DNA from 3 places in the Virgibacillus sp. Bac332 genome. Region 3 is predicted to be linked to each of the others. Evidence: predicted binding sites of a transcription regulator. Region 3 holds the regulator's gene; each other region holds the start of a gene.
What was found. Region 3 encodes LexA, which represses DNA repair genes until DNA is damaged. Its sites were predicted from a motif close to CGAACATATGTTCG; they were not measured.
Positions count from the first base shown of each region.

Region 1: the regulator LexA is predicted to act here: its motif matches at 1,549-1,562, upstream of D9782_RS13505 (DNA polymerase IV).
Region 2: the regulator LexA is predicted to act here: its motif matches at 1,437-1,450, upstream of D9782_RS12070 (YhjD family protein).

Region 1 covers NZ_CP033046.1:2,844,507-2,847,792, reverse strand. Annotated here, with positions in the region: gene D9782_RS13515 (DUF4166 domain-containing protein) at 1-485, opposite strand, end outside; gene D9782_RS23605 (DoxX-like family protein) at 499-981, opposite strand; gene D9782_RS23600 (hypothetical protein) at 1,210-1,401, opposite strand; gene D9782_RS13505 (DNA polymerase IV) at 1,584-2,834, shown strand; gene D9782_RS13500 (aldo/keto reductase) at 2,900-3,286, opposite strand, start outside.
Region 2 covers NZ_CP033046.1:2,552,251-2,555,536, reverse strand. Annotated here, with positions in the region: gene lepB (signal peptidase I) at 1-548, opposite strand, end outside; gene D9782_RS12075 (TVP38/TMEM64 family protein) at 605-1,261, opposite strand; gene D9782_RS12070 (YhjD family protein) at 1,471-1,854, shown strand; gene D9782_RS12065 (competence protein ComK) at 1,793-2,320, opposite strand; gene D9782_RS22920 (hypothetical protein) at 2,420-2,563, opposite strand; gene D9782_RS12060 (fatty acid--CoA ligase family protein) at 2,955-3,286, opposite strand, start outside.
Region 3 covers NZ_CP033046.1:3,263,282-3,266,567, reverse strand. Annotated here, with positions in the region: gene D9782_RS15625 (hypothetical protein) at 54-347, opposite strand; gene D9782_RS15620 (hypothetical protein) at 443-628, opposite strand; gene D9782_RS15615 (polysaccharide deacetylase family protein) at 811-1,002, opposite strand; gene lexA (transcriptional repressor LexA) at 1,165-1,788, opposite strand; gene D9782_RS15605 (YneB family resolvase-like protein) at 2,071-2,709, shown strand; gene D9782_RS15600 (DUF896 domain-containing protein) at 2,827-3,063, shown strand; gene tkt (transketolase) at 3,170-3,286, shown strand, end outside.

The DNA of each region.
Region 1 (3,286 bases), 420 kb from region 3:
CCCTGAAATATTTTGGGTAATGGAATTTCTATAAATGGTAATACGAGTCTCTGTTTTTTAGAATCAATTCGCAATCCTCCTTCTTTCGTTATTGACAGTGCTAAATCGGAATAAAACTTAGCAGGTTCACCTAGATAATCTTGGATAAGGTTTTGTTCGGAATTTAGATACATACGTGCATTAAAAAAGCGCTTTTTATGATTAAAATAAAATACTCTTTCCCAGTGAACCTGTTCGGTTCCATCGCTTGCTATTATTTGCGAATTTACAATTTCAAATGGAATATTCTTTCCAGATTCAGGAAAGAATAATTTATACTTTTTACCTAGCCAAAAGATAGGAAATAACCACATTGGTCCCCCTCTTACACATTTCATCACTCCCGTTGCTTTAAAGATACTATTTCTTTTAAATTCATATCGTCTTTGTAACATAGGGTGAAGATCATAAAATTGGTTTTCTAATACCTTTTTATAAATAGACATTTGCAACTCCTTCTTACTTACGCTTACAGCTTCTTGCTGTAGGAATATTCTTAGTAGTGTGTAACCCTACGATAGAAACCACTAGCAAAGCCAAATTAAACGTTACGGGATTAAATGGATGAAAGAGCTGATCTGGAGTTGTTAAACTGGCTATGATTCCTAATAACGGAAAAATTGCAATTTGTATTATGTATAACCATCTTCTATTTTCGTAGAATAGCCACATCAACCCAAACATAACTTCTATCGCTCCAGTGATCATAATTAGCACAGATGCTTGTTTTACATTGATTGAAAGTGCCGTTTGTACCATTGATAATTCAACAGGATGTTGGTGTATCAACTTAGCAGCTAATCCATGATAGAGCCAAATAAAGCTAAATAACAAGGTGAATAACCAACTACTAAAGAAACGTAAATACTGTGTTGTTGGCATCTCTCCTTCTTCTATCCACCTTTTTAACACAGCAAAACTGATTGCTGTGGCCCATCCCATCAATGGACGAAAAATGAAAAAATCAAACAGTTTACCTAAGTACCCAAACCTTGTTTTATAGTTATATTTTGTAAGAAACAGTGTAGAATCTTGTTGTGGTATGTATTTCCAATACCCTCCACCTTCCTTAATAATGGATACTGTCTGATCTGAACCAAACTGCAGGGAGGATACCTTAGATCCATCCTTTGTATTGGAGCTTCCGGAACTTCTCCCCCAGCCTTTTATTTATAAACCAAAGCCAATTCTCGATTTATACGAGAATTTTTGTTGCTGCTTCACTTCATCCTTTGGTAAATACGAGATAGATGAAAAACGTAAATCCCACTTTTCATGTAAGTCCGGTGTTTGTGTGAATTTCCATATTGTTTCTGTATCCGATTGAATGGGTATTTCTACATAAATTGGTTTGTTCTTCATAGTATCACCTCCTCTTATTCTTCCAATATAACATATATTTTTAGGGAATAATCACAATTATCCGGCAAGCATACGATTCGTTTGATAATAAGTACCTATATGTGCATATATTTCCATTGAATAAAATAGGGCTATCAGCATACAATAAGAACAAACGTTCTTTTTTTCGGAGGTGGATTAATATGAACTATGCTTCTTATCCACGCAACGATGTACTTTGCATTGATATGCGCTCCTTTTATGCAAGTGTCGAAGCAATTAAATTAGGAAAAGATCCAATGAAGGTCCTGCTTGCAGTTGTAGGGGATCCGAACCGATCAGGAAGTATTGTACTGGCAGCATCGCCAGCTTTAAAGAAAAAATATGGAATTAGCAATGTCAGCCGCTTTTTTGAGCTACCGGATGATCCAGATTTATATATTGTCCGTGCACATATGGCTGATTACTTATATGTGTCTGCTGAAATAACCAAATTAATTAATCAGTATGTGCCTAAGGAAGCTATTCATCCATACTCTGTTGATGAAGTCTGGGTTACCGTTAATGGATTAACAAAATTGTTTGGCAGTCGTTGGGAAGTGGCAAAACGGATGAAGCACGACATCCTTGAATGCTTTGGAATTACGAGCTCTATTGGTATCGGTGATAATAAATTCCTTGCAAAAGTTGTTATGGATCTTCATGCCAAAAAGCAAGGAATTGCGGAATGCAAATATGAGGATGTCGAAGCAAAGTTATGGTCATTTCCGATAGAAGCAATATGGGGAATTGGCAGTAGAATGAAGAATAATTTAAACAAGATGGGGATTGTCACACTGGGACAGCTTGCACGCTATGATTTAAATCACTTAAAAAAACGTTTTGGGGTGATGGGAGAACAGCTTTATTGGCATGCTTGGGGAATCGATTTAAGCCCAGTCCTCGGTGATTTTGTTAAAACGGAACAAAAGGGATTTGGTCATGGTATTTCCTTACTACGTGATTACTCTATGCAAGAAACAGAAGTTTGTCTACTTGACCTTTGTGAAGAAGTATGTCGTAGAGCTCGCACTGCTAACATGGCTGGTAAAACGATTCATCTAGCAATCGGCTATTCTAAAGCTACAGGAGGTGGTTTTTCCCGTTCTCGCTCTATCCAAATCCCGACAAATGTGACGATGGATGTTTACCATGTTTGTATGGATTTGTTTTTACAGTTTTATGATGGAGTAAGCAGCGTTCGTCGTGCCTATGTTACATTAGATAATTTATATAAAAAACAAGAAACACAGCTCAATTTGTTTGAAAACAGGGCAAAGAAAAATGATATTGGTTATACGATGGACGCTATCCGTGCCAAATATGGTTCTACTTCTATTCTCCGTGCCATCAGTTACACAGACGCTGGAATTACCCTAGAAAGAAGCCAAAAAATTGGTGGTCATTACGCTTAAAACAAACTCCCCTTTTTAAAAAGAGCACCATTTGCTTATAGCAAAAAGTGCTCGGAAACTAACAGCTATGCAAATATATCACTAATTTTTTGTACATCTGCTTGCGAAAGAGAAATCTCAGCAGCTCTTTTATTGCTAAGTACTTGATCAGGACGCTTAGCTCCAGGAATAAGAACATTAACCGAAGGCTGTGTCAAATACCAGGCCAGTACAATATGCACTACCTCTTCGCCATATGCTTCAGCTATCATGTTAACCTGTTTTACTTTCGCAAGATTTTCTTCGAATTTCTCACCTTGAAAATTAGGGTTCTGTGCTCGCAAATCAGTGAAAGTACTATTTATATTATATTTCCCAGCTAATAAACCTGATTCTAATGGAAAATAAGGAATGAACGTAATATTTTCTTTTTCGGTATAAGGAAAATATTTCGTTTCCGCATCACGTTTTAA
Region 2 (3,286 bases), 710 kb from region 3:
TTGCCAAGGCTTAAACTCGCTTGAGAAAGCGGCCAATATTTCACATCTACTTTCCCTACAAGCTGTGTTTGTGAAATAAACCCAAACGATCTGCTGTCCAGACTATTATCACGATTATCGCCCATTACAAATAGTTTTCCTTCTGGAACCTCTGTTTTACCCGTAATTTCTTCTAAGGTAAAGTTTTCGGTGTATGGTTTTCCATTACTTGCCTGAACGAACTCACTTAAAAATCGTTCTTCTACATATTTTCCATTTATATATAAGTTATCGTCCTTATATTTTATTTCATCCCCAGGAACACCTATTACACGTTTTACATAGTCCTCCTGTTTATTAGCGTGAAACACGATGACATCAAAACGATCCACATCCGTTAGATCGTAGACGACTTTATTAACCATTAATAAGTTACCATCGTTTAATGTTGGCTGCATGGATTCTCCGTCTACAACATAACTAGCAAAAATCACAGAACGGAATACCATCGCAACTATGATCCCAAGCAATACAAGTGGAATCACTTTTCGATATTTTATTTTTTTCATGCCAAACCTTCCTCCAGAGTATGTTCTCTTTACATCATACCCTGGAGGACAGTGTCTTAACCCTTTTCAGAGCCTATTTCATCATTTTCAAGCGCCTTTTTCTGCAAACGCTTCTCGATATACTTACCAATAATCCAAAAAAGGACGATGCAACCTCCAACAATTATAGTCTTCACCGGATTTTTAGCAAATTCCATAATACTTGAGCCTACATAAGCAATGGAAAAGATCATCACCGATTTCCCCATAATTACAGCAAGAATAAACTGTTGCTTACTAATTTTCGACAAGCCTGAAACAACATTGATGACAGAGGATGGTGAAAAAGGAAAACACATTAATAAGAAAAGTGGTCCAAATCCATGTCGCTCCAACCAGGTTGTCACTTTCTTTACTTGTTTATTCCCTCGAATCGTTTTAAAAATTCGTTTATTACCAAGCTTGCGAATGACTAAAAATACTAAGACAGCGCCCAGTGCTGACCCTGCCCATGATAATAAAAAGCCTTCAAGCAACCCATATGCCGCTGCATTGGCAAATACAAATACAACCAATGGAAGAAAAGGGAGAAACGCTTCAATGAATGGCAACAATATCCCTGGTAGTGGCCCTAAATTCTCGTAATTATGAAGCAAGTGCATAATATATTCATCGAAATTGTCATTTTCAATCATTGTTTTCCAATCCGAAAGTTGGATGTCTAATAAATACATGTAGTAAAATCTCCTCAATATGTAAATGTCACTTTATCCTATTTTTAAGTCTATCTATTTTTATTTTAATGTAAACATCTAATTATGCATAGTCATATCCTTAATTTGCCACTTTCTTTTCATTTCTAATAGTTACCATTGATTAGTTTATTAATTTTTGCATATACTATGAACAAGAACAAACGTTCTTGTCAAGGAGGGAGATTGTCATGCGCTATCTAAACGAAGAAGAATTAACGATTGCTTCTCGCTTTCTGTTCCTATCGATGGCCATGGTCGTTATACAACAAGACATGCAACATTTCCAAAAAGGAGCGTTTAAAATCACAGAGCATTATATGGGACTTTTGAAAAGAATGGAGGCAGAAGCAGTCAATGAACGCAGAGTGTTACGAAGTACTATGCTTCATAAACAAATAAAGGTCGTTACATTAGAAAAAAATGATTCATTTTCTTCGTATTTATTCCTCTGCCGAGGTCGTGAGGAAAAACGGAATTATTTTAACCCTGCTATTCGAAAAAAAGTCCTAACTATTCTTGAGGAATTAATGGAAAAGGGGCAGTCCGATCAATATGCTTCTGCAAAAACCTAATACGATTATCTAAAAGATAGCGAAACTGCGCAGTTCGTTGAACCTGATTTAGCGCAGAACCATAGGAGATATCAAGAAATACACGCTTGCCATTCTTAAACAGGATTTCTGTACCATAATTAGCTGCTTTAAGAACTTGATCAATATGGGAGTGTGCAATCCATGAACATTTGGAGCTTGAAGGGGATGTAGTCGGGAAGAAATACATGCCACTAATTGGATCAATTGTGATTGGTGCTTTATGTGTAATTCCACAGATATCTTTGGTACCCTCTTGTCGACCTTTTAAACTTGCACCAAAAAACTTACAAGCATGATCGACAATTTTGCTAGGAGAAAAGCTGACTGGATATTCAGCTTCTTCTTCTAATACCATAGTAATGGGGTTATCTTTGGAATCACGTTGGGCAACAAGAGCAACAGTCAGTGGGGTGATTTCTGGTGTAGATGTATACAAATTCAACATTAAAATGCTCATCCTTTCCGAAGAAAAGAAAGTGGCTTATATATTAATTTATCAAAATTATAGAGAAAATGGAAGATAAAAACAATATCTTCACAAAATTCAACGATTGTTTTCTGCATCACCCTCATGTTTTAATTCATAATGCGATGGAGTGGTTTGCTCCTGTTTCTGAGATACATCAAACTCAGGATTTAACCATGTAAAAGTAGCAAGCTCCTTCTCTTCATCTTCGTATAAGTTCATCCCTTATCACCTCTTATCTCTATTCTCTCTCAATTTATACACAACCATACATTATTTGTTCAGTCTTATCCCACAACAAAAAAGAGGCTGGGACAAAACACAACTTCTTTACTCAAAATACGAATAATCATATTATCAATAGGAGTATCATCGCCGCACCGTGAAACTATATTCGTTTTCCGCGGGCACGGCCTCAGCTAACTTTGGTAAAGAAAAACACGTTAATACGTGGATCTTCGGACGCGTGCTGTTACCGCCGGAGTCTCGCTTATTTCAGGTGCTAAATGAATGATTCTGATCAAAAAACGAACGATAATTAATCAAAAATAATCATCGTTCGTTTTCGTTTTTAATTGTTTCTTCATTCTCTTGTCCCAGCCATTTTTTCTTCTCAATTTCGTGTATGCGATCTTAAATTTTTTCGTAATATCTTTCCTGTCGTATTTTTAGGTAATTCCTCAAGAAATTCAACAGTGGAAGGAATTTTATATTTTACTAGATAGGTAGCACAGTATTCCAATAACTCGTCCTCTGTTATAGAAGAATCATTAACCACAACGAAGCTGCATACAGCCTCTCCAGTTTGACTATCGGGAACACCGATAACAGCAACCTCGGAAACACCTGGATGGGCGTATAAAACCTCTTCCACTTCTCTTGGATATACATTATACCCACCCACAAGAATCATGTCTTTTTTCCTATCAACGATATAGAAGTACC
Region 3 (3,286 bases):
GTAGAGTTAGTCAAAGATTTAGCGATGAAATCAAGAAGAAAGTCTTCTTAATTTCATCGCTTATTTAACTTTGGCCTGATAAAGTCATCTACATTTTTCATTTTTCGTTTCTCTCGATTTGTTAATTTATCTAGTCTACTAACCGCCTCTTCAAATTCTTCATTGGATATTTGCTTAGAAGCTAATAGTGTACATAGCATAGCATAGGCGATCGGTTTGGTGTCGACATGCACATTTACATCGACATCTGAATTACCGCTATGTTTAACAGCGGATTTATTTGTAATGTGTTGATCTGGAAAACCGTCGTCATATGGTTTTAACGAAAATAGATTAGGTCTCTCCATTAAAAATCACTCACCTTTTAAAGGATAAGTGGGATACATAAGAATATATCCCACTATATTTTTTCTTTTTCTTCTTCTTTCTCCTTGAATCAGCATCAGAGCTGACATCTACATAGGATTCCCACTATTAGAGATTTTTGCAAAGGTACATTTCGATTCCTCGATTTTAGATCGTTGTCATTATCATTTATAATAACGTCACCACCGAAGTCATCGCCGTTTGCGTCTGTCACACCTGCTACATCATCATTTCTTCCACCACATCTACTATTTTTCCACATATTATTTCCTTCTTTTCATTGATATAATGCTAATATATTCAATGTTCATATATTTGAGATGGCTTGTGTCTTATGATAAACGTTTTATTTTGTCTGATAGCCAATTAAATGCGGTAACAATCATGTTTATGAAGGAAAAAATATGCCTTCTACTCAGAAGGCTATGTATAATAGTCTTGATTTTATGGATAAAAGAGCAATGGATTAAACTGATTAGTACTACCATAGAGGAGTAATTCAAAGACCGTTACCATTTGGTAATTCAATCTTTGAAAATAAGCCAATATGTCCTCTAATGATTCAACTGTTTGACTACGATTTCCACCAGAGTCATCCAGTAAAATAATATCCCCAGGTGTCACATTTGACTTCACATGATTGGCAATTTTTTAGCCCCTGGTCTTCTCCGGTCTTAGGGCGATTCGTGAAATCACCTCGTTTCTGGGTGCAGGAGCTAGACATGGCTCACGCCCATCTTTATCCACATAGACAAATTTTATTTCCTAGACTATAAAAAAACTGCCAATTGGCAGTTTTTAATGGATGTTTCTATATAGACCGATAACCTTACCTAGAATCGTTACGTTATCGTAAATAAGTGGTTCCATTGTTGAATTTTCAGGCTGTAAACGAATATGATCCTTTTCTTTAAAGAAACGTTTAACCGTTGCCTCATTTTCATCTGTCATCGCTACAACGATATCACTGTTGATAGCAGTGTTCTGTTGCTTTACTATTACCATGTCTCCATCCAAAATACCGGCTTCTATCATACTTTCACCTTCAATGACAAGTACAAATAAGTTATCATCTGGACTCGCACTATTGGATGGCAATGGAATAAATTCCTCAATATTCTCTACTGCTGTTATTGGAAGACCGGCAGTAACTTTTCCAATGACTGGTGCATAGCGCGCTTCATTTCTAGGTATATTATTATCTTGAGAAAGATCTAATACCTCTATAGCTCTAGGCTTAGTAGGATCTCTGCGAATAAAACCCTTACTTTCTAGCCTGGAAAGATGACCATGAACAGTTGAACTAGATGCTAGTCCAACGGCTTCGGCAATTTCACGTACAGAAGGTGGGTATCCTTTTTTTGTTACTTCATCTTTAATGTAGTCAAGTATCATTTGCTGCCTTTTCGATAGTTTAGTCATGTATTGATCACCTCGCACATAGGATTAATTATAACTAGTTTACCATCGGGTTGTTGGAAATGCAAACGTTCGTTCGAAAAACACCTTGACAAGATCGTATGTTCGTGTAATACTTAAAACAACAAGCGAACAAAAGTTCCTATACTGATAAGGAGGCCTGTTTCAATGTTCCAAAAAATAACAAAAACAGACGCATTCTACCTCATTGCTTTTGCACTAACGCTCGGATTCTTATATTATTCTATTATCACTAGTTAATTATTTTCATAGGGAGATAGTATGTTGAGGGCAATTATTTATTGCAGAGTTAGTACAGATAAGGAAACACAGGAAACGTCACTTGCAAGACAAAAGCATGAATTAATGGAATTAGCAACAAACAATCATTTAACGGTTAGTTGTTGCATCCAAGAACAAGAGAGTGGCTATAAGATTGATAGAGATGGCATTTTTCAGTTGCTTGATCTGTTTTCTGATGGAGAGGCAGACTGTTTACTCATTCAGGACGAAACTCGTCTAGGTAGAGGTAATACAAAAATAGCGCTGTTCCATCAACTACATAAATTAAACATACCCATCTATACTTCTTACCATGATGGTAAGTTAGAACTATCTGAAGCAGATTCCATGGTTCTTCAAATTGTTGGCATTGTGGAAGAATATCAGCGAAAAATACATAATGCTAAAATAAAAAGAGGTATTCAAAGAGCTATTAAAAACGGCTATAATCCTAGTAACAATTTATCCAATCAAGATAAGGCACCTGGTCGTGAGCGAAAGACTTTTCCTATTGAAGAAGTGGTACGTCTGCGGGAAAACAATCTGACATTCGAAGAGATTGCCACTACATTAAATGGATTAGGTTATTCCGTTTCGAAGGCTACGGTCCATAGAAGGTATCAGGAATTTCAAAATACTTGAATATATGATATGGTAGAGGTAAGATAAAAAGGCAAGAACACTAATTATGTTCTTGCCTTTTCTATTTTCGTACAACTACAATTTCAAAACTTTCTATATGAAACTGGAGGTTATTAGATGCTATCTAAAGATAAAATAGAACGTATAAATGTATTAGCAAAAAAAGCAAAAGAAGAAGGTCTATCTGCAGTTGAAAAGAAGGAGCAAGAAAAGTTACGTCAAGAGTACTTGCAAAACGTTCGAAGCTCATTTAAAAATCAATTTAAATCGATGACAGTTGTTGACCCAAATGGCAATGATGTAACACCACAAAAGGTAAAGGACATGCAAAATCAAGAAAAAGATAAAGAGTAAGTGTCATGGTACTTGACACACACATTGTTTTGCTTGTGGCAAACTATGTTTCGTTATAGAATAAAAAGAGTATACAAAAGCTTGGAATAGTGGAAGGAGTAATCTTATGTCGAATATGGAACAACAATCAATTAATACCATTCGTACGTTATCCATTGATGCCATTGAACATGCAAATTCTGGACATCCAGGATTACCAATGGGAGCTGCACCGATGGCATAT